DNA from 3 places in the Xanthobacter sediminis genome. Region 3 is predicted to be linked to each of the others. Evidence: riboswitches for the same ligand, from Rfam matches in the RefSeq annotation. Region 3 holds a riboswitch; each other region holds the start of a gene.
What was found. A riboswitch is a leader RNA that binds a small molecule or an ion and turns the genes downstream of it on or off. The one in region 3 is predicted to bind cobalamin.

Region 1: linked by a shared signal. The riboswitch ahead of V5F61_RS01085 (ribonucleoside-diphosphate reductase subunit alpha) and the one ahead of V5F61_RS15335 (TonB-dependent receptor plug domain-containing protein) in region 3 are both predicted to bind cobalamin.
Region 2: linked by a shared signal. The riboswitch ahead of V5F61_RS17360 (CbtB domain-containing protein) and the one ahead of V5F61_RS15335 (TonB-dependent receptor plug domain-containing protein) in region 3 are both predicted to bind cobalamin.

The regions. Positions count from the first base shown of each region.
Region 1 covers NZ_JBAFWH010000001.1:272,504-278,357, forward strand. The annotation lists gene V5F61_RS01080 (ribonucleotide-diphosphate reductase subunit beta) at 1-546, opposite strand, end outside; gene V5F61_RS01085 (ribonucleoside-diphosphate reductase subunit alpha) at 567-3,419, opposite strand; cobalamin riboswitch at 3,526-3,720, opposite strand; gene metE (5-methyltetrahydropteroyltriglutamate--homocysteine S-methyltransferase) at 3,841-5,854, opposite strand, start outside.
Region 2 covers NZ_JBAFWH010000015.1:44,236-50,089, forward strand. The annotation lists gene cobF (precorrin-6A synthase (deacetylating)) at 1-213, shown strand, start outside; gene V5F61_RS17350 (hypothetical protein) at 192-851, opposite strand; gene V5F61_RS17355 (CbtA family protein) at 1,093-1,845, opposite strand; gene V5F61_RS17360 (CbtB domain-containing protein) at 1,856-2,065, opposite strand; adenosylcobalamin (AdoCbl) riboswitch at 2,067-2,221, opposite strand; gene V5F61_RS17365 (histidine phosphatase family protein) at 2,288-2,863, shown strand; gene V5F61_RS17370 (methyl-accepting chemotaxis protein) at 2,975-4,735, opposite strand; gene V5F61_RS17375 (sensor histidine kinase) at 4,958-5,854, opposite strand, start outside.
Region 3 covers NZ_JBAFWH010000011.1:88,324-94,177, forward strand. The annotation lists gene V5F61_RS15330 (ABC transporter substrate-binding protein) at 1-836, opposite strand, end outside; gene V5F61_RS15335 (TonB-dependent receptor plug domain-containing protein) at 850-2,871, opposite strand; cobalamin riboswitch at 2,996-3,199, opposite strand; gene tyrS (tyrosine--tRNA ligase) at 3,323-4,567, opposite strand; gene V5F61_RS15345 (anhydro-N-acetylmuramic acid kinase) at 4,700-5,809, shown strand.

The sequences.
Region 1 (5,854 bases), on a different contig from region 3:
GGAGGGCACCTCCCGGTACATGTTGAACAATTCGCCCTCGTCGAGGCCGAGGCTCTCCACGATGTACTGGAAGGTGTGGGTGTGCACGGCCTCCTCGAATGCCTGCCGCAGCAGGTATTGCCGGCACTCGGGATTGGCGAGGTGGCGGTAGATGGCGAGCACGATGTTGTTCGCCACCAGGCTTTCCGAGGCGGCGAAGAAGCCGAGGTTGCGCTTCACCATGCGCCGCTCGTCTTCTGTGAGCCCCTCGCGCGACTTCCACAGGGCGATGTCGGCCTGCATGGACACTTCAGTCGGCATCCAGTGGTTGTTGCAGGCGGCGAGGTATTTCTCCCAGGCCCAGCCGTATTTCATGGGCAGGATCTGGTTCACGTCGGCGCGGGCGTTGAGCATGCGCTTCTCGTCCACGCTCACCCGGCCGGCACCGCGCGCGATGGCGCCGAGGCCGGTGGTGTCGGCGCCGTCCCCGCCCATGGGCGACCGGGCGATGGCGGGGAGGGGCGGCGCGGCGCGTGGTGCCGGGGCGGGTTCGGACCAGTCGAGCATGGTTCTGCCTTCTCCCGCGTTCACTGGCAGGCCTCGCAGGTGGGATCTGCGATGGAGCAGGCGCTCGGCCCCTCCGCCAGGATGGGGGCGACGGCGTTGAGCTTGCCGTCGGTGCCGCGCAGCGTGGATTTCTCCACATGGGTGGCCGAGCGGGCGCGCAGGTAATAGGTGGTCTTCAGCCCCAGCCGCCACGCGAGGCGATAGGCCTCGTCCAGCTTCCGGCCCGAGGGCTCGGCCATGTAGAGGTTCAGCGACTGGGCCTGATCGATCCACTTCTGGCGTCGCGCGGCGGCGCGGATGAGCCATTCCGGCGCGATCTCGAACGCGGTGGCGTAGAGCGCCTTCAGGTCTTCCGGCACGCGGTCGATGGCGCTCACCATGCCGTCGTAATACTTGAGATCGGAGATCATCACCTCGTCCCACAGGCCGCGGGCCTTCAGGTCCCGCACGAGATTGGCGTTCACCACCGTGAAGTCGCCGGACATGTTGGCCTTTACATAAAGCTGGCTGTAGGCCGGCTCGATGGACTGGGAGACGCCGACGATATTGGAGATGGTGGCGGTGGGGGCGATGGCCATGACATTGGAGTTGCGCATGCCGGTGGTCACCACGCGGGCGCGCAGGGCCTCCCAGTCGAGGGTGGAGGAACGGTCGAGGACGATGTTCCCCTCCCGCGCGTCCTCCAGCAGGCCGAGGCTGTCGATGGGCAGGATGCCCCGCGACCACAGCGAGCCCTCGAACGAGGCATAGCGCCCGCGCTCGGCGGCGAGGTCCACCGAGGCGGAAATGGCGAAATGGCTCAGCGCCTCCATGGAGGTGTCCGCGAACGCCACCGCCGCTTCCGACGCGGTGGGCAGGCTCAGCGCCTCCAGCGCGTCCTGGAAGCCCATCAGCCCCAGGCCCACCGGCCGGTGCCGCAGGTTGGAGCGGCGCGCTTCCGGGACGGTGTAGAAGTTGATGTCCACCACATTGTCCAGCATCCGCATGGCCGTGGAGACGGTGCGCCGCAGACGGTCGAGGTCGAGGCCCGCCGCGCTCACATGGGCCGCGAGGTTGACCGAGCCGAGGTTGCACACCGCCACCTCGTCGGCGCTGGTGTTCAGCGTGATCTCGGTGCACAGGTTCGAGGAGTGCACCACCCCGGCGTGCTGCTGGGGCGAGCGCAGGTTGCAGGGGTCCTTGAAGGTGATCCAGGGGTGCCCCGTCTCGAACAGCATGGTCAGCATGCGCCGCCACAGGTCCACCGCCTTCACCCGGCGCCACACCCGCATCTCCCCCCGATCCGCCTTGGCCTCACAGGCCTCGTAGGCGGCCTTGAAGGGCCTTCCGTAGAGGTCGTGCAGCTCGGGCACCTCGTCGGGCGAGAAGAGGGTCCATTCGGCGCCCGCCTCGACCCGCTCCATGAAGAGGTCCGGCACCCAGTTGGCGGTGTTCATGTCGTGGGTGCGGCGGCGGTCGTCGCCTGTGTTCTTGCGAAGATCGAGGAATTCCTCGATGTCGATATGCCATGTCTCCAGGTAAGCGCACACCGCGCCCTTGCGCTTTCCGCCCTGGTTGACGGCAATGGCGGTGTCGTTCGCCACCTTCAGGAAGGGAACGACACCCTGGCTCTCGCCATTCGTGCCCTTGATGTGCGCGCCGAGACCGCGCACCTGTGTCCAGTCATTGCCAAGTCCGCCGGAATACTTGGCGAGAAGGGCATTGTCCTTGATGGCTTTGAAGATGCCTTCGAGATCGTCGGCAACGGTGGTGAGGAAGCAGGAGGAAAGCTGCGGGCGCAGGGTGCCGGCGTTGAACAGGGTGGGCGTCGAGGCCATGAAATCGAAGGAGGACAGGAGATCGTAGAATTCGATCGCCCGCCCCTCCCGGTCGATCTCGCGCAGGGCAAGGCCCATGGCCACCCGCATGAAGAAGGCCTGCGGCAGCTCGAACCGCTTTCCGCCCGCATGCAGGAAGTAACGGTCGTAGAGAGTCTGGAGGCCGAGGTAGTCGAACTGAAGGTCTCGCTCCGGCTTGAGCGCGGCGGCAAGGCGCGCGAGGTCGAAGCGGCCGAGCTCCGGGTCGAGCAGATCGGCGGAGATGCCGGCTTCCACATAGGCGGAAAAGTATTCGGCGTAGCGCTCCGCCATCTCCGCCTGGGTCGCCTCGTCGGGCCGGCCATGCACGAAGGAGAGCGCCTCGCGCCGCAGGCTGTCGGTGAGCAGGCGGGCCGAGACCTTGGCATAGCCGGGCTCGGTCTCGATCAGCGTGCGGGCGGCGAGGATGGGCGCCTGGGCCAGCTCTTCCCGTGAGATGCCGTCATAGAGATTGCGCTGCGTTTCCGCGAGGATCGGCTCTGCCGCCACCCCTTCGAGCCCGGCGCAGGCCTCGCGGATCAGGGCTTCGAGCCGGGCCGCGTCGAGCGGCGCGAGCGTGCCGTCGGCGGCCCGCATCCGCAGCGCGGGTGCGGTTCCCGCCTGCGCCTTCGCGACCTGCGCGGCGGCGCGCTCCTTCGCCCGCTCCTCGCGATAGAGCACATAGGCGCGGGCCACCTTGTGGTGCTCGCCGCGCATCAGGGCCAGCTCCACCTGGTCCTGGACGTCCTCGATATGGAAGGTGCGGCCGGCATCGGCCCGGCGGGTGAGGCCTGCCATCACCTGCTCGGTCAGGGCGGAGACGATCTCGTGCACCCGGCGGGAGGCGGCGGCCCGCCCGCCTTCCACCGCCAGGAACGCCTTGGTGAGCGCCACCGCTATCTTGGCGGCGTCGAACGGTGTCACCGCGCCGTTGCGGCGGATCACCTGGTAGCCCGGCTCGGCCGCGCGCGGGGCCGGGGGAAGGCTCGCCGGCAGGGCCGCGGCGACGGGCTGGCCGGTCTGGATGGAAAGGGACATGCGCCTTGAACCCCAATGCGTTGGAAGCAAAGGCCAAGCGGTCGCAAACGGGCGCGCGCGATGCCGCCGCGCCGAAGATGCGATCCACCGGGACACCCCGCCCGAGGACGATAGCGGTGTCACGGCAGGTCTCCTGGCTCGCGGGTCGTCGCCAGCGGTCCGCCTTCCCGGGCTTGCGCCCAGTGACATGCGTGGACCTCGGCTCGCCGCTTACAGTTGCGGGGGCAGCACCGGCATCGCACCGGTTTCCCTCTTGGCTCTCGCTCTTTCGAGTCGAGAGACCGTGACCACAACATGTAGCGCCACTTAGTCGACTGCTGTCAATATTTGGCGGGGGCTATCCCCTGCTCGCCACGTCTTGTGGAAAAGGCGCCACCGCCGGCAGGGCTTGCTGGCGGTGGCTTCGGGCTGGAGCGGAGGGTCAGCCCGCGGCGCGCAGGGCCTGGGCTGCGGCCACCATGTTGGCGAGGGCAGGGCGCACCTCCTCCCACCTGCGGGTCTTCAGGCCGCAGTCCGGGTTGATCCAGATCTGCGTGTCGTCGAGCCGGCGGCGGGCGAGGGCGAGCAGCTCCGTCATCTCCGCCACCGAGGGCACGCGCGGGGAGTGGATGTCATAGACGCCGGGGCCGATCTCGTTGGGATACTTGTAGGTCTTGAAGGCATCGAGCAGCTCCATCTTCGAGCGCGAGGTCTCGATGGAGATGACGTCCGCGTCCATGGCGGCGATGGCGTCGATGATGTCGTTGAACTCCGAGTAGCACATGTGGGTGTGGATCTGCGTCTCGTCGGCGACGCCCGAGGCGCACAGGCGGAAGCACTCCACCGCCCAGGCGAGATACGCGCCCCACTGCCCGCGGCGCAGCGGCAGCCCCTCGCGCAGGGCGGCCTCGTCGATCTGGATCATGGCAGCGCCCGCCCGCTCCAGGTCCTCGACCTCGTCGCGGATGGCGAGGGCGATCTGCCGGCAGGCGGCGGCACGGGGGATGTCGTCACGCACGAACGACCAGTTGAGGATGGTCACCGGGCCGGTGAGCATGCCCTTGAGGGGCCTCCGCGTGAGCGACTGGGCGTAGCGCCACCACGCCACCGTCATGGGCGCGGGGCGGGAGACATCGCCGAACAGGATCGGCGGGCGCACATAGCGCGAGCCGTAGCTCTGCACCCAGCCGTGCCTGGTGAAGGCGAAGCCGGAAAGCTGCTCGCCGAAATACTGCACCATGTCGTTGCGCTCGAACTCGCCATGGACCAGCACGTCGAGGCCGATCTCCTCCTGCCAGCGCACCGCCCGCGCCGTCTCCTCGCGCAGGAAGGCGGCGTAGGCGCCGTCGTCGAGCGCGCCCTTGGCATGGGCGGCGCGGGCCTTGCGCACCTCCTCCGTCTGCGGGAAGGAGCCGATGGTGGTGGTGGGAAAAGCCGGCAGGCCGAAGCGCCGCCGCTGCAGCTCGGCGCGCGCGGCGAAGGAATTCTTCCGGCGCGCCATTTCGTCCGTGACCATGGCGATGCGGGAGGCGACGGCGGCATTGTGCACCTTGGGCGAGGCGCGTCGCGTCGCGGCGGCCGCGGCGGAAGCCTCGAGCGCGACCTTCACCTCGTCGCGCGCGCCGGAGAGCGCGGCGGCGAGCACGCGCAGCTCGTCCATCTTCTGCAGCGAGAAGGACAGCCAGGACTTGAGCTCCGGGTCGAGATCGGTCTCCTGGTCCAGATCGATGGGGACATGGAGGAGCGAGCAGGAGGGCGCGATCTGGACATGATCGGTGCCGCGCCGCGCCACCACATCCTTCAGGCGCTCCACCAGGGCCGGCAGATCCGCCCGCCAGATGTTGCGCCCGTCGACGGCGCCGAGCGAGAGCACGAGGCCCTTCGGCGCCCGCGCCGCCACCGTTTCGAGCTGTTCCGGTGCGCGGGAGAGATCGAGGTGCAGGCCCGCCACCGGCAGGGAAAGAGCCGTGTCCAGATTGTCGTCGAGCGCGCCGAAATAGGTGGCGAGCATGATCTTGAGGCTGGGCAGCGCGCGGGCGAAGGCGCCGTAGGCGCGGCGCAGGGCGTCACGGGTGGCCTCGTCGAGGTCGAGCACCAGGCAGGGCTCGTCCACCTGCACCCATTCCGCGCCGTTGGCGACGAGGCGGCGCAGCATGTCCGTGTAGACCGGCAGCAGGTTTCCGAGCAGGGAGAGGGGATCGAAGTCCGCCGCCTTGGACTTGGCGAGCTTCAGGAAGGTGACGGGGCCGAGCAGCACAGGGCGTGTCTCATAGCCCAGGGCCCTGGCCTCGCGATATTCCTCCACGGCCTTGAGGGAGGCGAGCTCGAAGCGCTGGCCGGGCGCGAGCTCGGGCACCATGTAATGGTAGTTGGTGTCGAACCACTTCGTCATTTCCTGGGCCGGGGCACCCGCGCCGGCGTGGTGGACGTGGCCGCAGGCGCCTGTTGCCGCGCCG
Region 2 (5,854 bases), on a different contig from region 3:
ACCATCGTGGTGATGCTGGACGGCGAATGCAGCTTCCAGGGGCTTGAGCCGGAGGGCCTCCACGTCTGGTGGGGCGCCTTCCTCGGCATGCCCGAGCAGGTTTTGGAGGCGGGCCCGCTGGCGCAGGCGGGCCCCCGCATCCTCGCCGCCCGCGCCGCTGCCCGCGCGCGGCACGGCTGGATCATGGATACCTATCTGCTGCGGCGCGGGTGAGCGCCCGGCCGGCGGAACAGCGCCGCCCCGGCAGCGCCCAGCGCCACCACCACCCCGCCGGCCGCAAGCAGGCTCGGCGGATGGCGGGCGATGTCCCGCCATTCCGGCATGATGACCTCGGCCGTGTTGAAGCTCTCGCTGCTGAACTGACAGATGACGTTGAAGGCGGCGTTACGCTCCAGCTCCCGCGTCATCTCCTGGTCGAGCTTCAGGGCCGCATCCTGCCGGCCCGGCATGTCCCGCATGTGCACGAGCAACGCGCGCAGCGCCGAAAGATAGGCGTGCATGCAGGCGTTGAAGGGGCTGTCCTCGTCGGCCACGCTGCCGGGCATCAGGCCCCACAGGCAATAGGTGCGCTGGAGCGCGGCGAAGTTCGCGAGCCGCCGGAAGGTGGGATCGGTCCGCATCTGGCTCTGCGCCGCGGCGCGGATGGCCGGCGCATAGCCCGCGATCACAGCCATCTCGCCATGGGTGAGGCCGGCGATCTCGAGCCCGCTCCGCTCGCCCTGCACCGTCTGCCGGTGGGCGTTGGCCGGAAGCGGCGCCAGCAGCGCCAGCCATGCCGGCACGAGCAACGCCAGCCGCCAGACGCACGCGCCGGAACGCCTTCCGCCCGCATCGGCTTCACTCTTCTTCATGCCGGGAGACGTCCAATCTCGCTTGAAGGGATCGAGAACGCGAGGGAGCCCATGCGGGCCACGGCCAGGACCCCGGGGGATGAATCATTTCCACCCGTGTGAAGGCCCGCACGTGCGCTGCGTGGATGGGGCGCGGCTTGCCGGGTTTGCACCAGAAGCGGGCACCAGCTCACGGCGATCGCGCAGGCCGTGAGCCGATAGTCCGCGGGCGGAGCCTCAACCTCCCCCAACCAGGAACACGCTATCGCGCGCCCGCCACGGGGGTGAGCCGCGCGGAGCCCGAGCCGGCATGAGCGAGGGTGCGTTCCGCCACGTACCCGAACAGCAGGCCCAGCGTCGTCCATATGATCGCCTGGAGGCCCAGGGAGGCGAGGCGGAACTGCCACAGCAGCGTGGCGGGGAACTGCTCGGGCACCTCGTTGACCGACGGCAGCGCGGCCTGGAGGAGCACCACGAGCAGCGCATAGGCGGCGACCCCGGCGAGCACGGCGTTCCAGGCGCCGAGCCCGGCGCGCAGCCGGCGGACGAGCGCCACCGAGGCGGAAGCGGCGACCAGCGAAGCCACCAGCATGGCGAAGTAGAGCTGGGTCCTGAGGCCGATGGTTTCCGGGTCGCCCACCGCCGGCGGATTGGGCGGATATTTCAGCCCCGGCACCAACACCAGCACGACGAAGCCGCCCAGCGCCAGAAGGCCCGCGGTCGCCCGCGGCGACAGGGTCGTCAGCCGGCCCTGGGAAAAGGCGAAGACCAGCGCGAACAGGCCGCCCAGGGCGGCGGAGAAGGTGACGACGCCCGTGAACAGGCCGACGCCGGCCTGCACTTCGCGGCTCACGAGCTCCGGCTCGGGCGCTTCGCCCTTCGCCTGGCCCGCGGCTTCCTCCAGTGCGATGGCGTGCGCCACCGGGGGTTCCCCGAACACCCGCGCGAACCCGAACGCGAGAAGTCCCGCGACCACGCCGACAAGCATGCCGCGCAGCAGGAGATTTCCGACCATGACGCGCTCCTCAGTGGCAGGGAAAGCCGAGGAGATGGCGCCCGTCGTGCACGAATTCGTGCACGTAGGACCCGGAAATGAGGGATGTGGCTCCCTCCTCCGCGCCGACGAAATAGATGGCGAGCAGGAGGATGAGACCAGCGAACACCGCCCACGGCAGGATCTCGCTCACCGGGATGGGAGCGGGGTGGACGGCAGGCTTCAGGACAAGATCAGACATGGCGCACTCCGGGGATGACGCGTCCCGCTGGGTGAATATGGTCGAGTGCGGATCAGATCTGACTTTCGGGACGACAATGAAGGCCCCGATCTACAGTGGCGCGACCGTGCCGGAATTTCACCGGCTTCCAATCGGCATTCGACGGCCCAAGCTAGGCGCCGGCACACCCGCGTGTCAACGGAATGTGGCATCGCGATGCCACGCCGTGGCATTTTGCATGGCATGCTACGCCTCACGCTCCTCAGCCACGCCCCCACCGCGGCCATGCGCCGGGCCGTCTTTCCGGCGGACGAGCCGGCAGAATCACAGACCCTGGCCGGCCTCGCGGGGCTGGCGGCGTGCCTGCCCCGCCACGACCGCGCGTTTACGAGCCCGGCCCTGCGCGCCCGGCAGACCACGGAGGCCCTTGGGATCGAGGCCGGGGCGGAGCCCGCCCTCGCGGATCTCGATCACGGCCCGTGGGCGGGGCACGGCATCGCCGACATCGCGGCATCCGAGCCTAAGGCCTTTGAAGCGTTCATGCGGGACGACATCCGCCCGCCCCAAGGCGGCGAGACCGTGGCGGCCCTCAAGGCGCGCCTCGCCGCATGGATGGAGCGCCAGAGCGGCGGGCGCGGGCACACGGTGGCGGTGACCCACGCGGCCGTGATCCGGTGCGCCGTCCTCCTCGCCCTGGAAGCGCCTGCCGCCGCCTTCTGGCGGATCGACGTGGAGCCGCTGAGCCTGACCGACCTGCGCTTCGACGGGCGGCGCTGGGCCTTGCGATCGCTCAACCGGAACCTCACGCGGGAGGCGTAGCGGCGCAGTCCGACGACACGACGCACCCTATTGCCGGAGCGGACCCGCCCCGCCGGGCGCCGACGCACGCCTGAGCGCGGCAGGATACGCGCGCGAGGCCCCCTTCTGCGGTCAGAGCTTGTAGGAGGTGCGGAACGCCCCCCAGTGGCGACCGGCGACGAAGATGGGCGCATCCACCTCGCGCATCATCACCACCTCGCCGCCCATCTGCCGGGCATAGACCTGCACCAGATAGGGCTTGGTGTTGCGCGCGGCCAGGAGGCCGGCGCGATCATCGAAGATGCGGCGGTTGCGGCTGTTGGCATTGTTCCACACAGGGTCGCCCGGCCGCTGCGGCTTGGAATAGCGGGCATTGTGCACCGGCAGATAGCCGTTGATGTCCACCGCCACGCAGAAGGCCAAGCTGCGGTCCTCTTCCACCATCGCCTCGATCAGCGTGGGCAGCAGTCGTTCGAGCAGCGGGAGGGAGGCGGTCTCCACCTGCTGGGGGTCGGAGCCCGGTACCGGCCGGTATTGGGTGTCGAACAGCTCCGGCTGCGAGATCAGCCTGTTCCGCAAGGCCTCCTCAAGGACGAGGCGCACCTTTTCGGCTCCCGCGCTGGCGCGGGCAATGGCGGGCGCCGCCTCCCTGGCGAGAGCAGCGAGGCGCGCCTTGACGGCCTCGTTCTCGCAATCATCGAAGGCCACATGGCAGCCGAGCGCGCTGATGCCCACCACCCGGCCGGCGAGAAGCCCCATGCCGCCCAGTTCCAGCCGCACCGGCGCGCCCACCACCGGCGCCGGAGAGAGCGCGGCGAGCAGCACCCCGCCCTGCGACAGGTCCAGCGTCTTCACGCTCTGGCTGGAGCCGGCGAAGCTGGCGCGGCCGTGGATCTCCACCGGCCAGCGCTCGAACCGGCGGCGATCGCCCATGGCGGTCTGCCGCAGCACGCTGAGGAGATGGCGGGCCATCTCCCGCACGCCGTCGGCCACCTGCGCGGTGCTGCGCTCGATCTCGGCGCCGGTTTCTGCGGCGGCGCCGGTGGCAGCGCTGATGGAAAGGGCACGCGACGCCACCGTCTCGGCAAAGCGCTCCACCCCCTCGGCGCTGCGGTGGATGTCGTCCATGGTGTCCGCCTGCCCGGCGACGGCATCGGCCACGCGGGCCGCCACCGGGCTGATCTCGGCGATGGTGGTGCCGATCCGGCCGATGGCCTGATCGCTGGCCTTCGCCGCGAGGGCGAGGCGCTCGATCTTCTGGGAGATGTCCTGCGTCGCCTTCTGGGTCTGGCCGGCCAGCGACTTCACCTCGTTCGCCACCACCGCGAAGCCCGCCCCCGCCGATCCCGCCCGCGCGGCCTCGATGGAGGCGTTCAGGGCCAGAAGATTGGTCTGGCGCGCGATGTCGGCGATCAGCGCGACGATGGCCTGGATCTGCGTGATGGCGCCGTGCAGTTCCTGGGTCGCGGCGATCACGTCGCGGCTCGCGGCCTCGGCCTCCCCCGCGAGGCGCCCGGAAACCTGGGCCTGACGGCCGATTTCCAGGGTCGTCTCCGCAAAGGCGCCGATGGCGCGGGCGAGCCCGGCGGCATTCTCCTTGGCGGAGGCGGTCTCGGCCGTCATCTCCTCGGCATCACCGCGGATACGCTCCATGTCGCGCACGCCCGCGGCGGCGCTGGCCCGCATGGCGCCACCCGCGCTCGCCAGCCGGGACTCCGCGCGGCGGATGTCGGCCTCCAGCAGGACGATCAAGTCGGCATCGGCAGCGGGCGCCGCCGTCTCGGCAGCGGCCGCCGGCTGGCCCTGGCTGTCCTGCAACCCCGCAACGCCCGGTTGCGGCGAGACGATGGCGGCGTCGATCCTGGCCGAGCTCCTGCCCGAAAATCCCCACATGGCGTGCTCCCATCCCTGAGCGAACGAAACCACGCGGCGGACCTGCGCGACCCGCCCGGGCACGTTCCCCGCCCGCCGGCCTCTCTTGCGGATGCCGTGGGGGCGTTGCGCCAGCTCGCGCGAACTGGCGTTGCCTTAGCCTAGCCATCTCCCGAGACGGGTTTCAAGTTGGCCTTAGGATCAAGAAATCTCCAAAACGGAAGTAACGAGCCGCCCCGAACCTCATGGCAGCCGATGCGGCTGCAACGACGCAAGCGCCTCCGCCGAAACGGCCCCGCCCTGCGCGGAGCCCGCCGCGCCGCTCGGACGAGGCGAGCCGTCGAGGTCCCCGGCGGAGGAACGCCGGCAGACAAGCTCGAAGCGGCATCCCCCGCCCGGCGCCTCGGCGACGCCGACGGTGAAGCCATGGAGCCCGGCGATGGCGGCGACGATGCTGAGGCCCAGCCCGTTTCCATCACTGTGGCGCTCGGGTGCCGAGCGGTAGAAGCGCTTGAAGACCTCCGCGCGTTCTGCAGGGGGGATGCCCGGCCCGGTGTCCTCCACGAAGACCACCGGCGCGCCATCGCGCATGCCGAGGCCCAGCCGGACCGTCCCGCCCGCAGGCGTGAACTTCACCGCATTGTCCACGAGGTTGGCCACGGCCTCGAACATGAGGTCGCAATCGCCGGTGATCTCCGCGTCCCCGTCCGCCATGTCCAGCGTGAGGCGGATCGCCTTCTCCTCGGCCGTGGGCTCATAGAGCTCCGCCACCTCGCGCAGCACCGGCGCGAGATCGAACGGGTGGAAGGCGGCCCGGCGGCGCTCGTGCTCGATCTCGCCGATGCGCAGCACGGCGGTGATGAGCGACAGGGTCTGGTCGAGCCAGACCAGCGCCTGGTCGATGGCCTGCTGGAACTCCTCGACGCTGCGCGCGCCGTCGCGGCTGCGCTCCAGGCGCGCGCGCAGGCGGGTGAGCGGCGTGCGCAGGTCGTGGGCGATGCTGTCGCCGACACCGCGCACCTCGTCCATCAGCCGCTCGATCTCCGCCAGCAGGGCGTTGACGCCGGCGGAGAGGCGGTCGAACTCGTCGCCGGTGCCGTTCACCGGCAGGCGATGGCGCAGATCGCCGCGCATGAGCTT
Region 3 (5,854 bases):
AGCGGCATGGGCGCGATGCGCCAGTGCGCCAGCGCCTCGGTGATGGCGGGGTGGCGCATCATCTCCCGCGCGAGGGAGGGCGGCGCGCCGGGCTCGTCATCCACCACCAGCACGTCTGGCCGGGCAGCAAGGATCTCCTCCAGGGAGAGCTGGCCGAGCTTGTCGGGGGAGAGGCGGGCGGCCACGTTGTCGAGCCCCGCCCGGCGCATGAGGTCATCGGGCAGGCTGTCGCGGCCGACCGTGAAGCCGTTGGGGCGCAGCACCACAGTGCGCGGGGCCGGGTGGGGCGGCGGCGGGGCGGCGGCGAGGGTGTCCTGGATCTCCCGCACCATCTCCTCGCCCTTCTCGGGCACGCCGAGGCGGGCCGCCACGGCGCGGATCTGCGCATAGCCCTCCTCCAGGTTCGCGGGAATGGTGAGCTCCATCACCGGAATGCCGAAGCGCTGCAGCAGCGCCACCGTGCTGCGTGTGGTGAAGGCGCCGGCGAGCACGAGGTCGGGCGCCAGCGGCACCACTTCTTCCGCGAGGCCCCGGTTGACCGGGATGCCGGCGGCGAGGTCCGTCACCGTGGAACTCACCGGATCGGCCGCGAGGCTGGTGACGGAAATGACGCTGCCTTTGGGCGCGAGGCGCAGCGCCAGCTCGTCGGCGCAGAGGTTCAGCGAGACGATGCGGCGGGGCGGGGCTGCGGCTTCCGGCCCGGCCGCCCGCGCCGGCGCGCAAAGCGCCGGGGCGAGCGCAGCGGCAGCGATCACCGCCGCCGCCAGGATGCGGCGCGCTCCCCCCCGGCCGGCCAAGCCGGCGGCGGAAAGGGGAGGGGGGGAGGCGCGCTTCACGGGTCGTCGGTCCTCAGTAGGTGAGCTTCAGGCCGGCGTAGGCGGACATGCCGGGGGCCAGATAGCCGTTGGGGTTCTCGTAGGTTTCATCGAACAGATTGTCGATGCGCCCGAAGATCTTGACGTTCTGGTTGACGGTGTAGTTCGCCGCCACGTTGAAGATGGTGTAGCCGGGCTGCTCCACGAAGGCATAGGTGGTGCGGTCGATGTCCCACCAGTCGGAGAGATACACCAGGGTGGCGGTGAGGGTGAGCGGCTCCACCGGCTGCCAGTTGACCGCCAGCGACACCTTGTTCTTCGGGCGGCGCAGGGGCGTGCAGGTGTCGATGCCCGTGGGCGCGCAGGAGCCGGGCGAAACCCCGTCCTCGGGGTGGCCGACGGTGTCGGTATAGGTGTAGTCCGCGCGCACGGAGAGATTGTCGGTGACCTTCACGGCCACGAAGGCTTCCCAGCCGTCCGTGGTGACGCTGGCGATGTTGGAGTTGCTCCAGACATAGGTGGAAACCTGGACCGAATTGATCAGGTTCGTGATGTCGTTGCTGAAATAGGTGGCGCCGAAGCTCACGCGGTCCTGCCACAGGGCCTGCTCGAAGCCGGCGTCCCAGCCGGTGCTTTCCTCCGGCTGAAGGTCGGGGTTGCCGCCCGAGGGGGCATAGAGCTGGTAGAGGGTGGGCGCCTTGAAGCCGGTGCCATAGGTGACCTTCAGCTTGGTGCCGGTCTCCGGGAACAGGAGCGCCGGGGCGAGGCGCCAGGTGGTGTGGTCGCCGAAGTCGTCATTGCTGTCGTAGCGCACGTTGGCGGCGAGGAAGAGGCGCTCGAACAAGGTGGACTGGAGCTGGGCATAGCCGGCGGTGTCGCCGGTGCTGGCGTCCATGCTCGACCACGCGCTCTCGCTGGTCATGCTCTCGTTGTAGCGCTCCACGCCCAGGAGGATGCTCTGGCCGGGCATGAAGGTGTAGTTGGAGCGCCAGTAATAGGTCTGCCGGTCGCCGTCATAGGCGCTCACATTGTCCGGATAGGGGCTGGCATTGTCGCGCTGGTAGTCGGTGGCGGAGACGCCAAAAGTGCTCACCAGCTTGTCGTCGAGCGCCTTCCACAGCCCTTCCGCCTTGCCGATGAAATACTTGCCGTAGCCGGTGTCCTGCATGGGCGCGGGATAGCCGGTATAGGTCGCGTAATTGTAGAGGTCGGAGGTGTAGGCGAGCTGGGTCTGGATGTAGCGGGCGACGAGGTTCACCGAGAAGGCGTCGTTGATGTCGGCGTCGAGGCGGCCGGAATAGGTCCAGTTGTCGGAGTTGTTGTTGTTCGCCACCTCGCCGGGAAGCAGGATGTTCTGCGGCGTCACCGGGATCGCGGTGGAGGCGAAGTGGCCGACATTGAAGGCATAGCCGATATTGTCGTTGTAGCCGCCGGTGAGGCTTCCGACCTGGTTGAAGGTGCCGAGCGCGCCCGCCTCCAGGTATCCGGCGGCCTTGGCCGGGCCCGAGCCGCGCTCGGTGGTCATGGAGATGACGCCGCCGATGGCATCCGAGCCGTAGAGGCCGCTCTGCGGGCCGCGCAGCACCTCCATGCGGGCGAAATCGTTGGTGTAGAGGGTGCTGAGGTCGAAGGCCCCGTTGGCGCTGGAGGGGTCGCCGAGGTCGATGCCGTCGAGCAGGATCTTGGTCTGGTTGGAATTGGTGCCGCGCATGAAGACGGAGGTGGAGCCGCCGGGCCCGCCCGTCTGCACCACATTGAGGCCGGGCACCGACTGCAGCGCGTCCGGCACGTCGCGGCGCTGGGTCTCGTCCAGCTCCTGGCGGGTGATGACGGTGACGGAGCTCGCCACCTCGTTCGCGGGCGTGGGAATGGTGGTGGCGCTCACCACCACGTCTGGAAGCTCGATCTGGCTGCCGTCGGCCTGGGCGCCGCCCGCCGATTGGGCGAGCGCCGGAGTCGCCGCCAGGAGGGCGACGAGGCTCGCGGAGAAGGAGAGCGGGGCGATACGGCGCAGGTGGCCGGAAAAGGCGATGGCTGAAGGCGGGACGGCGGACATGCGGACCTCGGGCGGGACGCCAGTGGCACGTCACCGCGAACGAGGGCCCGAGCACCGCGCCGCCCTAAAGGCCGCGCGCCGCGAACCAGCCCGCCACCGGAACACCCCGCCCGATGAGCCCGCGTGTGACCACGGATCGACGGCAGGTCTCCTGGCTCGCGGGTCATCGCCCTTCGCCGCCTTCCCAGGCCCCGAGTGCCCAGTGGCGTTTCGGCGAAGGGCTCGCCGCTTACAGTTGCGGGGGCAGCTGCGGAATGGGGCGCTTCGCGCCCGCACCGCATTCCCTTTTGATTCCTCTGGGAGGAATACCGTCAAGCCGCAACCTAGGCGAGGGGTTGTCGGCACGTCAATGCCCCGCTTCCGCGCCCCTTCCGCCACAATTCCTTATACGTGGCGACTGTTGCGCCGCGGCATCACCGCCGGCCCCGGCCGGGGCCGGCGGCAGGCGCGTTCACACCGGCTTCAGCAGCACGTGCTTCTTCTTGCCGAGGGAGAGCTTGATGACGCCCTCGGCGGTGAGCGCGGCGGGGGTAAGCGCGGCCTTTTCGTCGGTCACGGCGGCGTCGTTCACCTTCAGCCCACCGCCCTTGATCTGGCGGCGCGCCTCGCTGGTGGAGGCGACGAGCCCCGCCAGCACGAAGGCGTTGGCGACCCCCAGGCCGGCCTCGAGCTGCGCGGCGGGCACGTCCACCGTGGGCAGGTTCACCGCCAGCGCACCCTCCTCGAAGGTGGCGCGCGCGGTCTCCCGCGCCTGCTCGGCGGCGGCGCGGCCATGCAGCAGGGTGGTCGCCTCGGTGGCGAGCACCTCCTTGGCGATGTTGATTTCCTGGTCCTTCAGGGCGGCGAGGCGGGCGATCTCGTCCAGCGGCAGCTCGGTGAACAGCTTCAGGAAGCGCTCCACGTCGGCGTCGCCGGCATTGCGCCAGTACTGCCAGTATTCGTAAGGCGCGAGCAGCTCGGCATCGAGCCACACCGCGCCGCCGGCGGTCTTGCCCATCTTGGCGCCGGAAGAGGTGGTGAGCAGCGGCGTGGTGAGGGCGAAAAGGTCGGCCCCATGCATGCGCCGGCCCAGCTCCATGCCGTTGACGATGTTGCCCCACTGGTCGGAGCCGCCCATCTGCAGGATGCAGCCGTGGCGCTTGGAAAGCTCCACGAAGTCATAGGCCTGCAGGATCATGTAGTTGAATTCGAGGAAAGTGAGCGGCTGCTCGCGGTCCAGGCGCAGCTTCACCGAATCGAACGTGAGCATGCGGTTGATGGTGAAGTGCGGCCCCACCTCCCGCAGCAGGGGAATGTACTTCAGCTCGTCCAGCCAGTCCGCGTTGTTGGCCATCACGGCGCCCGCCTCGAAATCGAGGAAGCGGGCGAACACCTTGCGGATGGACGCGATGTTCGCGTTAATCTGCTCGTCGGTGAGCATCTTGCGCTGGGTGTCCTTGCCGGACGGGTCGCCGATCTTGGTGGTGCCGCCGCCCATGAGGGCGATGGGGTTGTGCCCCGTGCGCTGCAGGGTGCGCAGCATCATGATGGAGAGCAGGTGCCCCGCGTGCAGGCTGGAGGCGGTGGCATCGAAGCCGATATAGGCGGTGATGGGCCCTTCCGCGGCCTTGGCATCGAGGCGCTCGAGGTCCGAGCACTGGTGGATGTAGCCGCGCGCGTCGAGCGTGCGCAGGAAATCGGAACGGAAGGTGGTCATCGCGATCAGTCGGTTGGAGGCGCGTTACGCGCGCGGAAAGGAAGCGTGGTGTATCAGGTCCGGCGCCGGATTGCATGGGGGGAGGGCGCCCCCGTGGCATGCCCGGTACCGAAGCGGGAGAGGAAGCACGGCATGCGCGTCGTCGGGCTGATGAGCGGCACCTCCATGGACGGCATCGACGCCGCCCTCATCGACACCGATGGGGAGGCCATCTCCTGGCTCGGGCCGTCGCTGACCGTGCCCTACGATCTCGAAACCCGCGCCCTGCTGGAACAGGCCATGGCCGATGCGCGGGGTGTGAACGCCCGCACCGACCGGCCGGGGGCGCTGGCGCCGGCGGAACGGCGCATCACCGATCTCCATGCCGAGGCGGTGCGCGCGCTGCTGGTGCCGCTGCGCCTTTCGGCCGGCGATATTGACCTCGTGGGCTTCCACGGCCAGACGGTGCTGCACCGGCCGGATGCGCGGCTCACCGTGCAGATCGGGGAGGGGGCACGGCTCGCGGCGTCGCTCGGCGTGCCCGTGGTCGCCGACTTCCGCGCCGCCGACGTGGCGGCGGGGGGGCAGGGCGCGCCGCTGGTGCCCGTGTTCCATGCGGCCCTCGCCGCCGGCATCGGCGGGCCGCGCCCGCTGGCGGTGCTGAACGTGGGTGGGGTGGCGAACGTCACGGTGATCGACGGCGCGGCACCGCCCGTCGCCTGCGACACCGGGCCGGGCAACGCCCTTCTGGATGATTTCATGATGTCCCGCACCGGTCGACCCTTCGACGCTGACGGCGCCGCCGCCGCGCGCGGGCGGGTGGACGCGGCGGCGGTGGCCGCCGTACTGGACCATCCCTTCTTCCGGGAGGCCCCGCCCAAATCGCTGGATCGCAATGCTTTCCGGGAACATGCGGCAGCCCGCATGGGGCTCGCTGCCCTGAGCGTGGAGGACGGCGCGGCGACCCTCACCGCGCTGACGGCGGCCAGCATCGCTGCGGTGGTGCCACTGTTGCCGGCGCCGCCCCGGCGCTGGATCGTGGCCGGCGGCGGCGCGCGCAATCCCACACTTTTGGCCATGCTGGCGGCGCGGCTCGGGGCGGAGGTCGTCGCCGCCGAGGCGGTCGGCTGGTCGGCGGATGCGCTGGAGGCCCACGCCTTCGGCTTCCTGGCGGCGCGGGCGGCGCGGGGGCTGGCGCTCACCTTTCCCACCACCACCGGCGCGCCGCGCCCCATGACGGGCGGGGTGCTGTTCCGCCCTTGAACGGGGACCGCCGCGGATCGTGATCCGGCAACGCTTCGGGAAATG